Regions from separate parts of the Microbacterium sp. WCS2018Hpa-23 genome, predicted to be linked through region 1. Evidence: predicted binding sites of a transcription regulator. Region 1 holds the regulator's gene; the other holds the start of a gene.
The links. Region 1 encodes LexA, which represses DNA repair genes until DNA is damaged. Its sites were predicted from a motif close to TCGAACANNTGTTCGA; they were not measured.
Positions count from the first base shown of each region.

Region 2: a site for LexA is predicted at 5,875-5,890, ahead of recA (recombinase RecA). Genes of this name have one in related genera too.

Region 1 covers NZ_JAVTIZ010000011.1:34,512-44,444, forward strand. The annotation lists gene RQG77_RS17055 (AAA family ATPase) at 381-1,181, shown strand; gene hisH (imidazole glycerol phosphate synthase subunit HisH) at 1,207-1,848, opposite strand; gene hisB (imidazoleglycerol-phosphate dehydratase HisB) at 1,845-2,462, opposite strand; gene RQG77_RS17070 (histidinol-phosphate transaminase) at 2,459-3,553, opposite strand; gene RQG77_RS17075 (LysM peptidoglycan-binding domain-containing protein) at 3,626-3,988, opposite strand; gene lexA (transcriptional repressor LexA) at 4,271-4,957, shown strand; gene RQG77_RS17085 (prolyl oligopeptidase family serine peptidase) at 5,003-6,862, shown strand; gene smpB (SsrA-binding protein SmpB) at 6,863-7,339, opposite strand; gene ftsX (permease-like cell division protein FtsX) at 7,440-8,354, opposite strand; gene ftsE (cell division ATP-binding protein FtsE) at 8,351-9,412, opposite strand; gene RQG77_RS17105 (DUF2510 domain-containing protein) at 9,551-9,933, shown strand, end outside.
Region 2 covers NZ_JAVTIZ010000001.1:654,534-664,466, forward strand. The annotation lists gene RQG77_RS03020 (ribonuclease J) at 1-713, shown strand, start outside; gene RQG77_RS03025 (GNAT family N-acetyltransferase) at 781-1,275, shown strand; gene RQG77_RS03030 (DNA translocase FtsK) at 1,358-4,069, shown strand; gene pgsA (CDP-diacylglycerol--glycerol-3-phosphate 3-phosphatidyltransferase) at 4,069-4,644, shown strand; gene RQG77_RS03040 (CinA family protein) at 4,641-5,123, shown strand; gene RQG77_RS03045 (helix-turn-helix domain-containing protein) at 5,265-5,573, shown strand; gene RQG77_RS03050 (DUF3046 domain-containing protein) at 5,596-5,820, shown strand; gene recA (recombinase RecA) at 6,086-7,129, shown strand; gene RQG77_RS03060 (regulatory protein RecX) at 7,169-8,107, shown strand; gene miaB (tRNA (N6-isopentenyl adenosine(37)-C2)-methylthiotransferase MiaB) at 8,191-9,738, shown strand; gene miaA (tRNA (adenosine(37)-N6)-dimethylallyltransferase MiaA) at 9,753-9,933, shown strand, end outside.

The DNA of each region.
Region 1 (9,933 bases):
GGCCCACCGCGATCCAGTCGTCACAGTCACCGGTTCCCGCACAACCGCAGCCTCCGGCCCAGGCACAGTCACCGGCCCCGGCACAGTCACCGGCCCCGGCACAGTCACCGGCACAGGCACAGGCACAGGCACAGGCACAGGCACAGGCTCCAGCCGCGGCGGCAGCGACGCCGATCCCGCCCGCAACGCTCGCACCCGGCACCACTGCACCGGCGCAGGCGGAAGCAGCGGCCTCGTCGCGTCGCCGCCAGCGGGAACAGGGAATCGAACGCCGCTCCTTCCTGCAGGAGGAACGCCGGGAGGAACCCGCCCGCCGAGGCGGTCGCGGATTCCTCAATCGCGTCGGGTTCTCTCTCGGCCCCAATGCGCGTGAGCGCGCGGTGCGCGATGACGAACATGAGGTCAGCCGCCATTGGCCGGGTCCGCGCACAGTCGCCGTCGTAAACGGGAAGGGCGGGGCAGGCAAGACCCCCGCCACGGTGCTGCTGTCTGCTGTGTTCGCCCAATACGGCGGTGCCGGCGTGCTGGCTTGGGACAACAATCAGACTCGGGGCACGCTCGGGTGGCGCACCGAGACCGGCGCTCACGACCGCACCCTGCTCGAGCTCCTGCCGCAGACCCAGCGTCTGCTCGGCGCCCAGGGCCAGTCGGCGGACCTGGCGCACTTCGTGCACCACCAGCCGCAGGAGAAGTACGACGTGCTGCGGTCCAAGCCCATCCGGCTCGCTCATGAGAATCGTCTCAGCCCGGCGGATGTGGATTCGATCCACGCGGTCGCTGCGAAGTTCTACCGACTGATCATCATCGATTCGGGCAACGACGAGTCCGACCCGATGTGGTTGCGCATGATCGACCTCGCGGATCAGATCGTCGTCGCGACGACGACGCGTGACGACCACGCCGAGGCGGGAGCGCTCCTTCTCGAAGCGCTCGAGGACCGCGACGAGCGCTCGGCCCGCCTCGCGCGCGAATCCGTCGTCGTGGTCAGTCAGGCCGACCCGAAGGCCTCGTCGGCCGAGGTCGCAGAGGTGGTCGCCGGATACCGCCCGCTGGCGCGCGAAGTCGTCGACATTCCGTTCGATCGCGAGATGGTCGACGGACACCTGCGTCTCCGTGCGCTCTCGGCCCCCACGCAGCAGGCGTGGCTGTCGGCCGCAGCCGCAGTCGCGCGCGGTTTCTGACGCGCAGCGACCAGCGCGTCCTGCCTCAGGAACGCAGGCTGTCGACCCAGTTGCGGAGCAGTTGAATACCGGCCTCGCCGGACTTCTCGGGGTGGAACTGCGTGGCCGAGAGCGGACCGTTCTCTACCGCTGCGAGGAACGGATCGCCATACGTGCTCCACGTCAGCACCGGCTGCGGGAACGGCGGGATGACGTCGAGCTCCCATGACTGCGCGGCGTACGAGTGCACGAAGTAGAAGCGCTCGTTCTCGATCCCCTTGAAGAGCACCGAGTCGGGGCCGGGCTCGACCGTGTTCCAGCCCATGTGCGGCAGCACCGGAGCGTTCAGCTCGGTGACGGCTCCCGGCCATTCACCGAGGCCTTCCGAATCGTGGCCACGCTCGACGCCGTGGGAGAAGAGCACCTGCATGCCGACGCAGATGCCGAGGACAGGGCGTCCACCGGCGAGCCGCCGATCGATGATCTCGTCACCGCCATGGGCGTGCAGCGCGTCACGAACGGCCTGGAAGGCGCCGACGCCCGGAACCACGAGGCCGTCGGCTTCGAGCGCCTCCTTGCGGTCGCGCGTGAGCACGGCATCCGCCCCCGCCGCGACGAGAGCCTTCACTGCAGAGTGGACGTTGCCGGACTCGTAATCGAAGACGGCGACCCGAGGAGCTGCACTCACAGCGCACCCTTCGTCGACGGGATACCGTCGACCAGCGGGTCGAGCGCCTTGGCCTGGCGGAACGCACGCGCGAAGGCCTTGTACTCGGCCTCGGCGATGTGGTGCGGGTCGCGCCCGCCGAGCACACGCACATGCACCGTGAGACCGGCGTTGAACGTGATGGCTTCGAACGAGTGCCGCACGAGCGAGCCCGTGAAGTGACCGCCGATGAGGTGGTGCTCGAAGCCGGCGGGCTCTCCGGTGTGCACGAGGTACGGGCGGCCCGAGATGTCGACGACGGCCTGTGCCAGCGCCTCGTCGAGCGGGACGAGGGCGTCGCCGTAGCGGGAGATCCCCGACTTGTCGCCCAGCGCCTCTCGGATCGCCTGGCCGAGCACGATCGAGATGTCTTCGACGGTGTGGTGCGCGTCGATCTGCGTGTCACCCGATGCGCGCACGGTGAGGTCGGTGAGCGAGTGCTTCGCGAAAGCCGTCAGCATGTGGTCGAAAAACGGCACCGACGTGTCGATGCGGCTCGCACCGGTGCCGTCGAGGTTCAGCTCGAGCTCGACGGTGGACTCCGACGTGCTGCGCACACGCGTGGCGGTGCGCGGGTTCTGGGCGGGGGTGCTCATGAAGCCGATCCTATCGAGGCGAGGGCATCGAGGAACGCGGTGGTCTCCGCCTCGGTGCCGGCGGTGACGCGGAGGTGTCCGGGGATCCCGACGTCGCGGATCAGCACTCCCCGGTCGTACAGCTGCTGCCAGACCTTCTGGGGCTCTGCCACTCCCCCGAACAGGACGAAGTTCGACCATGACTCGTGCGGGGTGTAGCCGAGCGCCTCGAGGGTCGCGGAGATGCGATCGCGCTGCTCGACGATCTCCTCGACCATGCCCAGCATCACGTCCGAATTGCGAAGCGCTGCGACGGCCGCGGCCTGCGTCAGCGCACTCAGGTGGTAGGGCAGCCGCACAAGGCGCAGGGCGTCGATGAAGGCGGGATCGGCGGCGAGATAGCCCACGCGGGCGCCCGCGAACGCGAATGCCTTGCTCATCGTGCGGGAGACCGCGAGACGCGGGCGCCCCTCGAGCAGGGTCAGCGCAGAGGCTGCGTCGCGTGGCGCGAACTCCTGGTATGCCTCGTCGACCACGACGATCCCTCGGGACGCCTCGTAGACGGCCTCGACGACGTCGAGGCCGAGCGGCGTGCCCGTCGGGTTGTTCGGCGCGCACAGCAGGATGACGTCGGGGTCGACTTCCGCGACCTGCGCGGCCGCCTCGTCCGGGGTGATCGTGTAGTCGGGCTCCCGGGTGCCCGCGATCCACCGTGCTCCCGTGCCCTGCGAGATCAGCGGATACATCGAATAGGTCGGAGCGAAGCTGAAGGCCGTGCGGCCAGGGCCGCCGAACGCCTGGAGGATGTGCTGCAGCACCTCGTTCGACCCGTTGCCCGCCCAGATCTGGCCGGCATCGAGGCCGTGACCGAGGTACTCGGCGAAGCCCTCACGCAGTGTGGTGAACTCGCGGTCGGGGTAGCGGTTGACGTCGCGAAGCGCGACCGCGATGTCATCGAGGATGTCGCTTGCGACGGCATCCGGAACCGGATGCGTGTTCTCGTTGACGTTGAGGGCGATCGGAAGCGGCGCCTGGGGAGCTCCGTATGGCGTGAGCCCACGGAGGTCGTCGCGAAGCGGGAGGTCAGCGAGTGATGCAGTCACCCTTCCCATGGTAGGCGGCGTGAACATCAAAGATGCGCGCGGTGACGGAGAATGAAGCCCGCCCGATGGCCCGCCGATCGCTCATTCCGAGTACTGTGCGGGGATCGCCAGTTCCTGGCCGATCTGGAGAGCGCCACCCCGGAGCAGGTTCAGTCGGGTGATGTCTCCGATGACCTCGCGCGGGTCTGCACCGGGTGCGATGCCCTCGGCGATCGACCAGAGCGTGTCGCCCGGCATCACGGTCACTGTCGCGAAGGAGGCCGTCGCGACCTGTTCGCCCGAGGCCATCGCGCTGCCGCCGCTCAGCGCGGCGAAGGCGATGCCCACCGCGAGCGGGACTGCGGCCAGTGCGAGCACGACGCGACGACCGCGCACCGTCAGGCGGAGCTTCGTCGCCGGACGTGCCGGGAGGACTGCTGCGTCGCTGAAGGTGATGGTGCTCATGTCGTGCTCCTCTGCATCTACCGCGTGGGCGGTGAAGTTGGCGTAGCGTTCGCATCCGCGGCTCGGCCGGGAGCCGTGAATGCGAAGCTACGTTCCGAAGTTATCTTCGAATTCGAACATCTGTCAAGCGTTCTTCGAAAAAGTGACCCGCGAATCAGGAGACACGCTCGAACAGATCTTCCACATCTGGCCGATTCTCGGATACGGTTTCGATACGAACACCCCATCACGGGCCTCCGACATTCGAACTGAGACGCCGGAATCGCACACCTGAGGAGCACCATGAGCGACAACTCCGCCACCGACGCCGACGTCCCGCGCACCCGTCGCCGGAAGAGCCTGAGCCCCAAGCAGATGGCTATCCTCGAGGTCATCCAGACGTCGATCAGCAGGTACGGCTACCCGCCGAGCATGCGCGAGATCGGAGACGCGGTCGGACTCAAGTCGCTGTCGAGCGTGACGCATCAGCTCGGACAGCTCGAGCTCAGCGGCTACCTGCGCCGCGACCCCGGCAAGACCCGTGCCATGGAGGTCCTGATCGATCTTCCCGGCACCAGCGGCGAGAACCCGGCAGACGTCGCGACGCCCGTGGGCGATGCCGCACTGGTTCCCCTGGTCGGCCGGATCGCCGCCGGCGTGCCGATCACCGCCGATCAGCAGGTCGAGGAGATCTTCCCGCTCCCCCGCCAGCTCGTCGGCAAGGGCGATCTCTTCATGCTCAAGGTCTCGGGAGAGTCGATGATCGACGCTGCCATCTGCGACGGCGACTGGGTCGTCGTCCGCTCGCAGGGCAGCGCGGAGAACGGCGAGATCGTGGCGGCGATGCTCGACGGCGAGGCCACGGTCAAGGTCCTCCGCCGCCGTGACGGCCACACCTGGCTGCTGCCGCGCAACTCGGCATTCGAGCCCATCCTCGGCGACGAGTCCGTCATCCTCGGAAAGATCGTCGCGGTACTGCGCGCCGTCTGACAGCATCCGAACGCGCGATGCAGGAGCCACGCCTAGGCTCGAGGCATGTCATCGCCGTTCGGTACCTGGCCATCCCCTTTCTCCGCGGCCCGAATCGCCGCGTCATCTCCGAGGATCGACGGCTCCGCCTTCGTCGGCGACGAGATCTGGTGGGGTGAGTCGGTTCCTTCCGAGGGCGGCCGACTCACCGTGCGCAGCTCGACCGGCGCCGAGATCCTCCCGGCGCCCTGGAGCGCCCGCTCCCGCGTCCACGAGTACGGCGGCGGAGCCTGGACCGCGGATGCCGACGGCACGCTCTACTTCGTCGACGCGAAGTCTCAGCGGGTGCACCGGATGCGCCGCGGAGACGAGCCCGAGCCGCTCACTCAGGAAGGCCCAGCCCACGGCGGCCTGAGGCTGCAGCAGGGGCGTCTGCTCGCCGTCCGCGAGGACCTCGCCAGCGCCCCTCATCGCCGCGGCATCGTCGAGATCCCCGTCGACGGCTCCGCGGCCGAGGCGCCGTCGCTGGTGACGACCGTCGTCGAAGGCGAAGGCTTCTACGCGCACCCGGCGTTGTCACCCGGCGGGTCACGGATCGCCTGGGTGCAGTGGACGAGCGCACGGATGCCGTGGCAGCATGCCACACTCGCCATCTCCGACGGGGTCGACACCGTCGAGCTGTCCACGCGCGCAGCCCTGCAGCCCGAGTGGATCGGAGACGACGAGCTGCTGTACGCGGACGACCCGACCGGTCGCTGGGCGCTGCATCGCGTGCAGGTGGACCCTCTCGGCGCCGTACGGCCTGCCGTCCGTGTCGACGACGTCGACGCCGACACCGGATACGGCCTGTGGGTACTGGGCAACCGCTGGTATCGGCCGATCGACGACGGCCGGATCGTCGCGGTGCGCACGAACGGACGCGACGAGGTGGTCGTGATCGACGCGGACGGACGTGCCCGCACGCTCGCCGTCCCCGCCGACGGGCATGTCAGCGTCGACGACGTCTCGGGATCCCGAGTCCTGCTCTCGGGGAACAGCTCGACCACGACGCCCGGCGTATGGTGCATCGACGTCGACTCCGACGAGGTGTTCGCCGTCGCGGGCGCGGAGCCGACCGATCCGGGATGGATGCCACCGGCGTCGCCGATTCTCGTCGACGGCGTGCACGGCCCCGTACACGCGTTCGCCCATCCGCCGGCACACCCCTCTGCGTCGGCTCCGGCAGGAGAGCTTCCTCCCTACGTGGTGCTCGTCCACGGCGGCCCCACGGCGCATGTGACGGGCGCCGCATCGGCCGTGATCTCCTTCTACACGAGCCGCGGCATCGGTGTGCTCGATGTGAACTACGGCGGTTCCACCGGATACGGGCGCGCGTACCGCGAACGCCTCGACGGAGAGTGGGGCGTGGTCGACGTCGACGACGTGATCGCAGCCGCTCGTGGCCTCGCCGAGACGGGTGTCGCGGATCCCGCGCGCATCGCGATCCGCGGTGGCTCCGCCGGTGGCTGGACGGTGCTCTCCGCTCTCGTGCGCGGCGGGGCGTTCGCCGCGGGGATCAGCCGATACGGGGTCGCGGACCTCCGGATGCTGGCCGAGCACTCCCCCGACTTCGAAGCGCACTACATCGAGGGCCTTGTCGGCCCGCTGCCCGAGGCCGAGGCGCTGTACGTCGACCGCTCCCCGCTGACGCACGTCGATCGGATCGACGTGCCAGTGCTGATCATGCAGGGCGCGGACGACCGTGTCGTGCCGCCGGCGCAGTCGGAGGCCCTGCGCGACGCCCTGGAGGCCCGAGCCATCGATCACGAGTACGTCCTGTACCCGGGCGAGGGACACGGGTTCCGCTCGACCGAGACGATCGTGGACGCCCTCGAGCGCGAGCTCGCGTTCCTCGGGCGTGCGTTCGGATTCACCCCGTCGAGCTGATCAGTCTCCGGTGCGGTTGCGCAGGCGCATCGCCCGCTCGGCCTCACGCGTGTCCTGACGTTCGCGCAGGGTCTGACGCTTGTCGAACTCGCGCTTTCCCTTCGCGAGAGCGATCTCGACCTTGGCGCGCCCGTCGGAGAAGTACAGCTTGAGGGGGATCAGGGTGTAGCCGCCGGCGGACACGGCATGCTGCAGCTTCGCGATCTCCTCGCGGTGCAGCAGCAGCTTGCGGATGCGCTTCGCGGAATGGTTCGTCCAGTGACCCTGCGAGTACTCCGGTATGTGCACGGAGTCGAGGAAGACCTCGTTCCCCTTGACGAACGCATATCCGTCGCTCAGGTTCGCGCGCCCCTGTCGCAGCGACTTCACCTCGGTGCCGGTGAGCACCATCCCCGCCTCGTACGACTTCTCGATGTTGTAGTCGTGACGTGCGCGACGATTGGTCGCGATGACCTTCTCCCCGCGTTCCCTGGGCATGATTCTCTCCTGATCCGCGTCGCGCAGTGGTTCCAGAGCCCGATCCGGGCGCACGACAGCCTGTCAGTCTATACCGACGACGCTCCCGCAGGCGACGCGGTCAGGTGCGCAGCCAGCGCCGGATGGCGAAGCCGGCCGACAGCGCCGCCAGGATCACGCCGATACCGATCAGTACGGGCACGACGACCGCGGCATCCTGCATCGTCACCCAGGTGGTGATGAACGGGACCCGCCCTCGCAGATAGCCGTTCACACCGAAGTGCACACCCGCGACCACGGCGGCGCTCGCGAGCACAGAGCCGAGGAACGCGGCGAACACGCCCTCGAGCACGAACGGCGTCTGGATGAAGCGGTTCGAGGCGCCGACCAGGCGCATGATGCCGATCTCCTTGCGTCTGGCGTACGCCGAGAGCCTGATGGTCGTGCCGATCAGGAGGATGGCGGCGATCAGCATGAGCACGGCGATGCCGACGGCGATGTACGTGGCGACCGTCAACGCGGAGAACAGCGGCTCGAGGTACTGGAGCTGGTCCGTGACCTGTTCCACGCCCGCCACGCCGTTGAACGCCTCGGCGATCACCTGGGACTGACCGGGGTCCTTCATGGTCACGAAGAACACCTCGAAGGCCTGCTCGGGGGTGATGACGCTCGCCTGTTCCTCACCCAGCTGCTCCACGAGCTTCGCGTACGTGTCCTCCTTGGAGTCGTAGCTTACCTCGCTGATGAGCGGTGCGAGCGCCTCGCCGTCGAGCTGGGCGCGCACGGCGTTGACCTGCTCTTCCGAGGCGCCGCCGTCGACGCACGTGTTCTGCTCCGAGATGTCGGAGCACATGTAGACAGCGACCTGAGCGCGCTCGGTCCAGTAGCCGCGCATCGTGCCGATCTGGGCCTGCATGAGGATCGCGGCGCCGACGAACGTCAGCGACACGAAGGTGACGAGAACGACGGAGATGACCATCGAGATGTTGCGCCGGAGGCCACCGAGTGCCTCGGTGAGGATGAGTCCGATTCTCATGAGGTCGGCCCCACTTCCTCGGCGCCGTCGTCGGACAGACCGAGACGATCGGCGACCCCGAGTTCGGCGACGTCGACCTGCGGAAGCAGGATCGGATGCGTGAGCGGACCGACGGATGCCGGCGCTTCCGCGGGCCTCTCGTCGGCGATCGGCGGCTCGATGGGAGCGGCCTGCGCCTCAGGAGTCTCGGATGCCGTGGGCACGGCGTCGGCGGATGCGGCGGCGGCCTTGCGCTGTGCGCTGAGCTCCTCCGCGAGCGCAGCACGCACGACCGACAGGTCGGCGGTCTGGCGCTGCACCTCCTGCACCGCGGTGAGAGCTGCGGCTGCCGCGGCTCCCCGAACCTCTTCGGGGACGAGACGGGGGATGTTCGAGGTGTCGCCGTATCCGCCGTGCACCTCGTCTCGCACCATCTCGCCGTCACGGAGCTCGATGACTCGACGCTGCATCTGATCGACGAACGCGGCCTCGTGCGTGGCCATGAGAACGGTGGTGCCGCCGGCGTTGATCCGCGCGAGCAACTGCATGATGTCGACCGAGGTCGCCGGGTCGAGGTTTCCCGTGGGCTCGTCCGCGAGCAGCACCTGAGGCCTGTTCACGAGCGCCCTGGCGATCGCGACGCGCTGCTGCTCTCCACCGGACAGCTCATGCGGCATCCGCTTCTGCTTGCCGTCGAGCCCGACCAGTGCAAGCGCCTCGGGCACGGCCTGCTGGATGAATCCGCGCGAGGATCCTGTCACCTGCAGCGTGAACGCGACGTTCTGATAGACGGTCTTCGACGGCAGGAGGCGGAAGTCCTGGAACACGGACCCGATGTGGCGACGGAAGTACGGCACCTTGCGGTTCGCGAGCGATCGCAGGTCGCGACCGAGAACGGCGACGCGGCCGGTGGTGGGCACGTCCTCTCGGAGGATGAGTCGCAGACAGGAGGACTTGCCGGACCCCGATGCACCCACGAGGAAGACGAACTCCCCGCGTTGCACTTCGAAGTCGACAGCGGACAGAGCGGGCCGTGAGGTCCCGCGGTAGCGCTTCGTGACGTTCTCGAACCGAATCATGGCTGTTCGAGCCTAAGCGCGCCGTGTCCCGTGCTCGCGAGCGACACCCCGCGCACCCCCGGAGTGTCGTCCCGCACTGCTATACATGGAGGTGCCGATCCATGCCGTCTGCGTGGACCACAACTCCGAGGGGGAACCATGACGACGCCTGCAGGCTGGTATGACGACGGATCCGGGCGCCAGCGCTGGTGGGACGGCACGCAGTGGACCGAGCATTTCGCTCCGGTCGCGGAGTCGGCAGCGGCCGAGACGGAGTCTGCGGCATCCGAGCCTGAGGCCGTGACGACCGAAGCCGACGCATCGTTCTCTGACTCCGCTGCGGCTGGCTATGACGCCGCAGCTGACGGTGCCGCCGCAGTCGATACGACCCCCGAGTCCGCAGCAGCCGCCGAGACCGCGGCAGCGCTCGACTCCGTGGCGGCCGTCGAGAGCCCTTCGTGGAACGCGCCCGCCGCCGAGTCCGTCGCAGCCGACGCTGGCTCCGACTCCTCATCGCCCGCCGATGAGGTCGCAGCTCCCGA
Region 2 (9,933 bases), on a different contig from region 1:
ATCACGCGATCGAACCCGGCCCGGGCGACACCGTCATCCTGGCGTCGAGCCTGATCCCCGGAAACGAGAACGCCGTGTACCGCGTGATCGACGGCCTCACGAAGCTCGGCGCGAACGTGGTGCACAAGGCCAATGCCAAGGTCCACGTCTCGGGGCACGCCGCAGCCGGCGAGCTGATCTACTGCTACAACATCCTCAAGCCGAAGAACGTCCTCCCCGTGCACGGCGAGTACCGCCACCTGATCGCCAACGCGAAGCTGGCCCAGGACACGGGGGTCGAGGCCGAGCGCACGATCATCGCATCGAACGGCACGGTGATCGACCTGAAGGACGGCGATGCCCGGGTGGTCGGGCAGCTCGACCTCGGCTTCGTCTACGTCGACGGCTCCACCGTCGGTGCCATCACCGACGCCGATCTCAAGGACCGCCGCATCCTCGCCGAAGAAGGGTTCGTCTCGGTCATCGTCGTCGTGGATGCCCAGACCGGGCGGATCATCTCCGGCCCGGAGATCCACGCACGTGGCATCGCGGAGGACGACTCGGTGTTCGACGACGTGACTCCGAAGATCATCGCGGCGCTCAAGGAGGCCTCCGGCAACGGCGTCCGCGACACGCATGCGCTGTCGCAGGTCATCCGCCGGACGATCGGACGCTGGGTCAACCAGAAGCTCCGCCGTCGCCCGATGATCGTCCCCCTCGTCATCGAGGCCTGAGCGCAGCGGTCGCGCGTTCACAGTCGGACGACACCCGGCTGTAACGCGCGCACCGTAGGCTCTGGACATGTCCGACGCCTTCTCGATCAGGCCCGCCGCCCAGGCTGACGGGAGCTTCCTCGGCGACATGGTCGTGGAGGCTGCGAACTGGCGTTCGGGCGGAGCGCGGGCTCGTCACGAGATCCTCACCGCGACCGAGCATCGACGATACGTGGCCGGGTGGATGCGCCCCGCGGATGCGGGCTTCGTCGCGGTCGATTCCGATGACAGACCGATCGGGGCCGCCTGGTATCGGATGCTGTCGCAGGACGACCCGGGGTTCGGATTCGTCGGAACGGCGGTGCCGGAGCTCATCATCGGCGTGCAGCCCATCTGGCGCGCCCACGGTGTCGGACGTCTGCTGCTCCGCCGGCTCGTGACGCACGCACGAGAGCAGGGGCATCCGCGCCTCAGCCTGAGCGTCGAACGCGACAACTTCGCGCGGACGCTCTATCGGTCGGAGGGGTTCGTGGTCACGGACATCGGAGAAGTCCGCGACACGATGGTTCATCGGATGTCCTGAGCGCCGCCCTCGGACCCGGGCGAAGACTTCGGAATGCCGCGTCATTACGGGGAATGTCGGCCTCTGGTCGTAACGTGAGAGCATGGCCAGGAGTACCACGAAGTCAGCGCGCGCGTCCGAGAGCGCCACGCCTCGCCCGAAGAGGCAGGCCGCTCCAAAGGCTCAGGCTGCGCCGAAGAAGTACATCGACGAACTCGATAAGCCTCCCGTCGCTGTGCGCGCGTGGGCGGGTCTCGCCCACGGCGTCGGCGGACTCTTCCGCGCGTTCGGTCCCGAGACCCTCGAGAAGGACGATCGGCGCGACGGCTTCCCGTTCCTGCTCGTGTTGCTCGCGATCGCAGGCGCGGTCAACGAATGGTTCTTCATTGGCAACGAGGTCGCTGCCAACATCAGCGCCTACTCGGCGGGAATGCTCGTAGGACGCGTTGCATTCGTCCTTCCGCTGTTGCTCATCGTTCTCGCAGGGTGGTTGTTCAGACATCCCGCATCGGTGCACGACAACGGACGGATCGGCTTCGGGGTCGGCCTGCTATTGATCACGCTGTCCGGCTTCTGTCACGTCGCGGGCGGACAGCCGCAGCCGCAGCCGCAGATCACCGCGCTGAGAGATGCCGGTGGCCTATTCGGCTGGTTGATCGGGGAGCCCCTCTCGTACCTCACCCCCGTGGGCGCCTACATCGTGCTCGCCCTCCTCGCGGGGCTCAGCGTGCTGATCCTCACCAAGACGCCGCCGAACCGTATCGGCCAGCGACTGGGCGACCTGTACGCGTGGATGTTCGATGCCGAGCGCACCGAGAAGCCGACGAAGGATGCCGCCGCGATCGACGAGGCCGACAAGGTCGACGATCCTGATGTCCTGCCCTGGTGGCGGCGCAACAAGACCGGCCGTGAAGAGGACCCCGACGAGGGGACTCTCGGCTCCGACGACATCACCGCTCTGCTCACGACCTCCGAGCCGACTCCGGCCTACGACCAGGCCGTCGTCGTCGAAGACCCGTACGACGCCGCGACCGAGGTGCTCTCCGACGTCCGGTCGGTGACGGAGTCGCTGGCGGGGCAGCAGACGACCGCTCTCCTCGACGACGAGTCCGACACCGGCGAGGTTCCCGAGCTGCCAGGACTCGACGGCTTCGGAACCGACGGACCGGGGGAGCGGGGCCCTCAGGCGCCTGTGGCTCCGTACATCCTGCCCTCGCCTGGGTTGCTGGTCGAAGGACCACCTCCGGTTGCCCGCTCCGAGGCCACGGACAAGGTGATCGAGCAGATCACGAGTGTGCTGACGCAGTTCAAGGTCGACGCGAAGGTGACCGGCTTCTCTCGCGGTCCGACAGTCACGCAGTACGAGGTCGAGGTCGGGCACGGGGTCAAGGTCGAGAAGATCCTCCAGCTGAGCAACAACTTCGCCTATGCCGTCGCGTCCAACGACGTGCGCATCCTCTCGCCGATCCCCGGCAAGAGCGCCATCGGCATCGAGATCCCCAATGCTGACAAAGAGATGGTCGCGCTCGGCGACGTGCTGCGGTCTCCGGCTGCGCACAAGAGCACCCATCCGATGACGATCGGCGTGGGCAAAGACGTCGGCGGCAACATCGTCATCGCGAACCTCGCGAAGATGCCCCACCTGCTCGTCGCCGGTTCCACCGGATCCGGTAAGTCGAGCTTCGTGAACTCGATGATCACGAGCCTTCTCATGCGGGCACGCCCGACGGACGTCCGGATGGTCCTCATCGACCCGAAGCGCGTCGAGCTCACGAGCTACGCCGGCGTTCCGCACCTGATCACACCCATCATCACGAACCCGAAGAAGGCGGCCGAGGCGCTGCAATGGGTCGTGAAGGAGATGGACATGCGGTACGACGACCTCGCGTCGTTCGGCTTCCGTCACATCGACGACTTCAACCGCGCGGTGCGCGCTGGCGAGGTCGAGCTGCCGGTGGGGAGCGAGCGTGTGCTCAAGCCCTACCCGTACCTCCTCGTGGTCGTCGACGAGCTCGCCGACCTCATGATGGTTGCCCCGCGCGACGTCGAGGATTCGATCGTGCGCATCACGCAGCTGGCTCGTGCGTCCGGCATCCATCTCGTCCTCGCCACTCAACGACCGAGCGTCGACGTCGTCACCGGTCTCATCAAGGCCAACGTGCCGTCACGGCTCGCTTTCGCGGTGACCAGCGTCACCGACAGCCGCGTGATCCTCGACAGCCCCGGCGCCGACAAGCTGATCGGTCAGGGTGACGCCCTTTTCTCGCCGATGGGCTCATCGAAGCCGTTCCGTCTGCAGGGGGCGTGGGTCGACGAGAAGGAGATCGACGCGGTCGTCAAGCATGTGACCCGTCAGGCGCGCCCCGACTACCGTGCTGACGTGCAGGAAGCGATGGAGCCGGCCAAGAAGAAGGAGGTCGACGAGGACATCGGAGACGACCTCGAGCTCCTCCTCGCTGCCGCCGAGCTGATCGTGTCGTCGCAGTTCGGGTCGACCTCGATGCTGCAGCGCAAGCTGCGCGTCGGCTTCGCGAAGGCCGGTCGACTGATGGATCTGCTGGAGTCGCGCGAGATCGTCGGACCCTCGGAGGGATCGAAGGCACGCGATGTGCTGGCCACGGCCGAGCAGCTCCCGCAGGTCATGGCGAAGCTCCGAGGCGATGACGTCCCGGCGAAGCCGGCGGCGGCCACTCAGTCGGCCACTGCCGCGGGAACGCCGCACGATCCGGTCGAAGCCCAGTTCCAGGGGCTGCCGGTCGTCGAGGCCGACGGAGACGGCGACGAAGACGCCTGGGGCTTGACGGGGCGCGACTGATGGCGATTCCCCGGCAGCTTCCCAACGCGATCACCGTCGCGCGCATCCCGCTCGCGGTCATCTTCTTCGTCCTGCTCCTCCTCGGCGGAACGTACGGTGTCGACGACCTGGTGATGAGATGGATCGCGGCGGTGCTCTTCATCGTCGCGATCTCGACCGATTGGGTCGACGGCTACCTCGCTCGCAGGTACGACATCGTCAGCGACTTCGGCAAACTCTGGGATCCGATCGCCGACAAATTGCTCACCGGCGCGGGCTTCGTCGGTCTTGCGGTGCTGGGCGAACTGAATTGGTGGCTGGTCATCGTGATCCTGATCCGTGAGGTCGGCATCACCGTCCATCGGCTCATCGTCGCGAAGGAGCATGTGGTCGCGGCGGCCTGGATGGGCAAGGTGAAGACGGCGGTGCAGGCAGTCGCGCTCTCCTGGGCGCTTCTCCCGTTGCACGTGCTCATCGGACTCGGCCCCTGGATCATCGTGACGGCGTTCCTGATGATCGTCGTGCTGATCCTCACGGTGGCGAGCGGGATCGACTACATCGTCGCGCAGGTGCGAGGTTCTCGGCAGCCGTCGTGACCGCTGCGTCGGAGGCTCTCGACGAGCTGGTCGCCCGCGGATGGACCCTCGGGGTGGCGGAGTCGCTGACCGGCGGTGCCGTCGCGGCCGAAATCGTCTCCGTCGCCGGGGCGTCCGCGTCGTTTCTCGGTGCGGTGGTCGCTTACGCGACGCCGGTGAAGCACAGTCTGCTCGGAGTCGATGCTGACCTTCTCGCAGTGCACGGTCCCGTGCACCCCGAGGTCGCTCGGCAGATGGCCGACGGGGTCCGCAGTGCGGTGAGTGTCGACGGGCGTCGTGCCGACGTCGGAGTCGCGACCACGGGGATCGCCGGACCGGAGTCGCCCGACGGTCAACCGGTCGGCACCGTGCACATCGCCGTCGTGACGCCGACCGCATCCGTCACCGAGCCTCACGTGTTCCCCGGCGATCGCGCCGAGATCCGTGCGCAGGCGGTCGACGCCGCGCTCGCCCTGCTCGTTCGACTCGTGCGGGAATAGGTGGGCGATGAGTTCCGTTGTCATCGATGTGCTCACACCGAAAGCACAGCGTGCGAAGGTAGATTTTGTGAAGGTCGGTAGGACTAGACTGGCGGTCTCCTCGAGGGAGACCTCGAGAAGACGATCTGGGAGGAGGTTCCGATGATTCTTGTACGACAGGAAATCGGCGATGTGCTGAGGGACTTCCGCCTGCAGAAGGGGCGTACGCTCCGGCAGGTCGCAAGCAAGGCCTCTGTGGCGCTTGGCTACCTCAGTGAGGTGGAGCGGGGCCAGAAAGAGGCATCGAGCGAGATCCTCGCTTCCGTGGCGGACGCACTCGACGTTCCCATCTCGATCATCATGCGCGAGGTCGGCGATCGTATCTCCGTCCTCGAGGGCATCCAGGTGTTCCCGGACGTCGTTCCCGACGACCTGGTCGCCTCGATCGAGCCCGAGCTCTCGCTCCACTGAACGTCGAGGGTTCCCGCTCTTCATGCGTCGCAGTGAGTTTCTCCGCGCCGTAGACGCGGAATTCGGAGGCCGGGGTTCGTCTCTCGTCAGCGACCTCGTCCTGACGGAGCTTTCGGGACGCACCGCCGACGAGGCTCTGGATGCCGGTCTCCCGCCGCGCGACATCTGGCTCGCGCTGTGCGCAGAGACGGACGTGCCACTCGAGCGCCGTCATGGCGCCGGGCGCCTCGAACCCCGCAAGAAGTGAGGGTTTGACGCGTTCGACGCGTCCAGTCTCCCGACACGCCGATCCGGCGTGTCATCGAAGATGTGTTCGAAAAGGGCGTAGTCTTCTGCACAAGTGGTTCAGAGATCTTGTTCTCCCTGATTCCTGGTGCTGACGACTCAATGTCCGAGGTGCCTCGTACGGTGAAGACAAGCCGAAGAGCCATACGCCTTGTCGGAGAGTTCCGCCCAGCCGGGAGGACCGCGACAGCCTACAGGCGGCACCACGCGAGCATAAGGAGCCCGTCATGCCATCACCCGCTGACCGCGAGAAGTCCCTCGAGACCGCACTCGCCCAGATCGATCGCCAGTTCGGAAAGGGTTCCGTCATGCGACTGGGCAGCGACGAACGCGCCCCTGTCGCGGTCATCCCGACCGGCTCCATCGCCCTCGACGTCGCTCTCGGCGTCGGTGGCCTCCCGCGTGGCCGCATCGTCGAGATCTACGGGCCCGAGTCCTCGGGTAAGACGACTCTCACACTGCACGCGATCGCCAATGCCCAGCGCGCCGGTGGTATCGCTGCCTTCATCGATGCCGAGCACGCGCTCGACCCCGACTACGCAGCCAAGCTCGGTGTCGACATCGATGCCCTCCTCGTCTCGCAGCCCGACACGGGTGAGCAGGCACTCGAGATCGCCGACATGCTCGTTCGCTCCGGTGCCATCGACCTGATCGTGATCGACTCCGTGGCGGCTCTCGTGCCGCGCGCAGAGATCGAGGGCGAGATGGGCGACTCGCACGTGGGTCTGCAGGCTCGACTCATGTCGCAGGCTCTGCGAAAGCTCACCGGTGGGCTCAACCAGACGAACACCACGATGATCTTCATCAACCAGCTGCGCGAGAAGATCGGCGTCTTCTTCGGATCGCCGGAGACGACCGCCGGCGGAAAGGCGCTGAAGTTCTACGCGTCGGTCCGCATGGACATCCGACGCATCGAGACGCTGAAAGACGGCACCGACGCGGTCGGAAACCGCACCAGGGTCAAGGTCGTCAAGAACAAGATGGCTCCGCCCTTCAAGCAGGCCGAGTTCGACATCCTGTACGGCGTCGGCATCTCGCGCGAGGGCAGTCTGATCGACTTCGGTGTCGAGCACGGCATCGTGAAGAAGTCCGGATCCTGGTACACCTACGACGGCGATCAGCTCGGCCAGGGCAAGGAGAACGCCCGCACGTTCCTGCTCAAGAACCCGGACATCGCACTCGCGATCGAGACCCAGATCAAGCAGAAGCTCGGGATCGGCGGCGCCGTCGAGGCTCCCGCTGACGAGCTCGCCGAGCGTCGCCCGGCGTGATCATGACGGTTCGAGGTCGTTCCGCGATCGGAGTGGGCCATGAGTGATGACGGGGGCGGGCGGGATCAGCTCGCCCCCGTCATCCCGTTGTTCGGCCATAACGCCTCGCGCGAGCGTCCGGCCGGCAGAGGCTCGGCGAACGCGACGGAGCGAACGGCGCCCGAGTCGCCGGAGGGCGGTCGCTTCGAGCGGCACGCCTCCGCGGATGCCGGGCTCACAGCCTCTGGGCGACCCAGTGGAGATGGGCCCGCCCCAGCGGATGACGCCGCGGCGTGGAACTCGACGTGGGGTGACGCCGGGCCGAAGACAACCGTGACCCCGGCAGCGTCGATCGATTCTCGCGATCCGAGCGACCGGCATCCGGCGCGCGGAGCGGCGGCACGGTCTGCGCCGCGGTTGCGGGCGCTGCACCCGCAGAGCGACCTCGACGGTGACGTCGGGGGTGGGGTCGACCCGGCACGCGTACGAGAAGCCGCAGAGGAGCTGCTGGTGAGAAAGCTGCGCTCTCGGTCGCTCTCGATCTCAGAGGCACGGATGGTTCTCAAAGGGTATGAGCAAGACGGCACCCGTCTCGATTCCGGTGCTGTAGATGACATCCTCGACGATTTCTGTCGAAGAGGGTATCTGGATGATGCTCTGCTCGCCGGTCAGCTCGTCACGTCGGGCGTCGAGCGAAAGGGGCAGGGCCGTGTCGCTCTGTCCAGGGCTCTCGCGCAGCGGGGAATTCCCCGTGACGTGGTCGACGCAGCGCTCGACGACCTGCCGGACGACGACGCCGAGCGCGCGCTCGAGTATGCGCGCACCAAGGCGCGGGGGCTGTCACGTCTCGACGGTGACACAGCGCTGCGGCGCCTTGTCGGTCAGCTCTCCCGCCGGGGTTACAACGGCTCGGTCGCGATGACCGCGGCGAAGTCCGCTCTCGCGGAGGCAACGTTCGGGAGGCCGACGTCCGGTGTGCGTTTCGTGGACTCCGACTGAGGCCGACCGCCTGATCATCGATCTCTGCGACACATCGCTTCGCCGCTGACCGTGGCCGGATGCGCTCGTAGAATGGTGGAACCATGACTATCCCGCGCAGTGAGCCGACGATCATCAGTTCGTCGTCGGCAGCAATCGACGCCGACGGACGCAGCCGCTCCTACGAGGTGCGCACCTTCGGATGCCAGATGAACGTCCACGATTCCGAACGGCTGTCTGGGTCACTCGAGAGCGCAGGCTACGTCCGCGCCGCAGCGGGCGACGAGGCCGATGTCGTGATCATCAACACGTGCGCGGTGCGAGACAACGCCTCGGGAAAGCTCTACGGCACCCTCGGTCAGCTCGCAGGGGTCAAACGCCGCAAAGACGGCATGCAGATCGCCGTCGGCGGATGCCTCGCCCAGATGGACAAGCAGGCCGTGCTCGACAAGGCCCCTTGGGTCGATGTCGTCTTCGGCACCCACAACATGGGCTCCCTTCCGGGGCTCCTCGAGCGCGCGCGTCATAACGGCGATGCCGAGCTCGAGATCCTCGAATCGCTCGAAGTGTTCCCCTCGACTCTCCCGACCAAGCGGGATTCTGCGCACAGCGGCTGGGTCTCCATCTCGGTTGGGTGCAACAACACGTGCACCTTCTGCATCGTGCCCAGCCTCCGAGGCAAGGAGAAGGATCGCCGCCCCGGCGACATCCTGAACGAGATCCGCTTGCTCGTCGAAGACGGCGCCATCGAGGTCACGCTGCTCGGACAGAACGTCAATTCCTATGGAGTCGAGTTCGGCGACCGACAGGCGTTCGGAAAGCTGCTCCGCGCCGCGGGCGAGATTGCCGGACTGGAGCGTATCCGCTTCACGAGCCCACACCCCGCGGCCTTCACCGACGATGTGATCGACGCGATGGCTGAGACCTCCAACGTCATGCCTCAGCTGCACATGCCACTACAGTCCGGCAGCGACAGGATCCTCAAGGCGATGCGCCGCTCCTACCGGAGTGAGAAGTTCCTCGGGATTCTCGACCGGGTGCGCGACCGCATCCCGAACGCCGCGATCACCACGGACATCATCGTCGGGTTCCCCGGCGAGACCGACGAGGACTTCGAGGACACGATGCGTGTCGTCGAGAAGGCTCGCTTCTCGAGCGCGTTCACCTTCCAGTACTCGATCCGCGAGGGCACGCCGGCGGCGACGATGGAGGACCAGGTCCCCAAGGCCGTCGTGCAGGAGCGGTACAACCGCCTCATGGCGCTCCAGGATCAGATCTCCCTCGAGGAGAACCAGAAGCAGGTGGGCCGCGAGGTCGAGGTGCTGGTCTCGACGGGCGAGGGCAAGAAGGATGCCGAGACACACCGCCTCACCGGTCGTGGCGAGGACAACCGCCTCGTCCACTTCGAGGTCACTGCAGGCTCGGCGGTGCCGCGCCCTGGTGACGTGGTCTCGGTGACGATCACCCACGCCGCACCTTTCCACCTTCTCGCGGACGATCCGACCGGAGCGCCCCTGCGGATCCGCCGTACCCGCGGCGGAGACGCCTGGGATCGGGCGCAGGCGGATTCGTGCGCTGTTCCTGCCCCGAGCACCGGAGACGGCCTCCGCGCTGTCTCCCTCGGCCTGCCGACGCTTCGCGTCGGCGTGTGACCGCAGCTCCTCGTATGAGCGTGTCGGAGGCGCGTGGAGTTCGTCGATCGCCACGCCTGTGGGCCATCGTCGGCGCGACGGGAACGGGCAAGAGTGACCTCGCTCTCGACCTGGCCGAGACGCTGCGCGAGAGAGGCAACCCCGCGGAGATCGTGAACGCGGACGCCATGCAGCTCTACCGCGGCATGGACATCG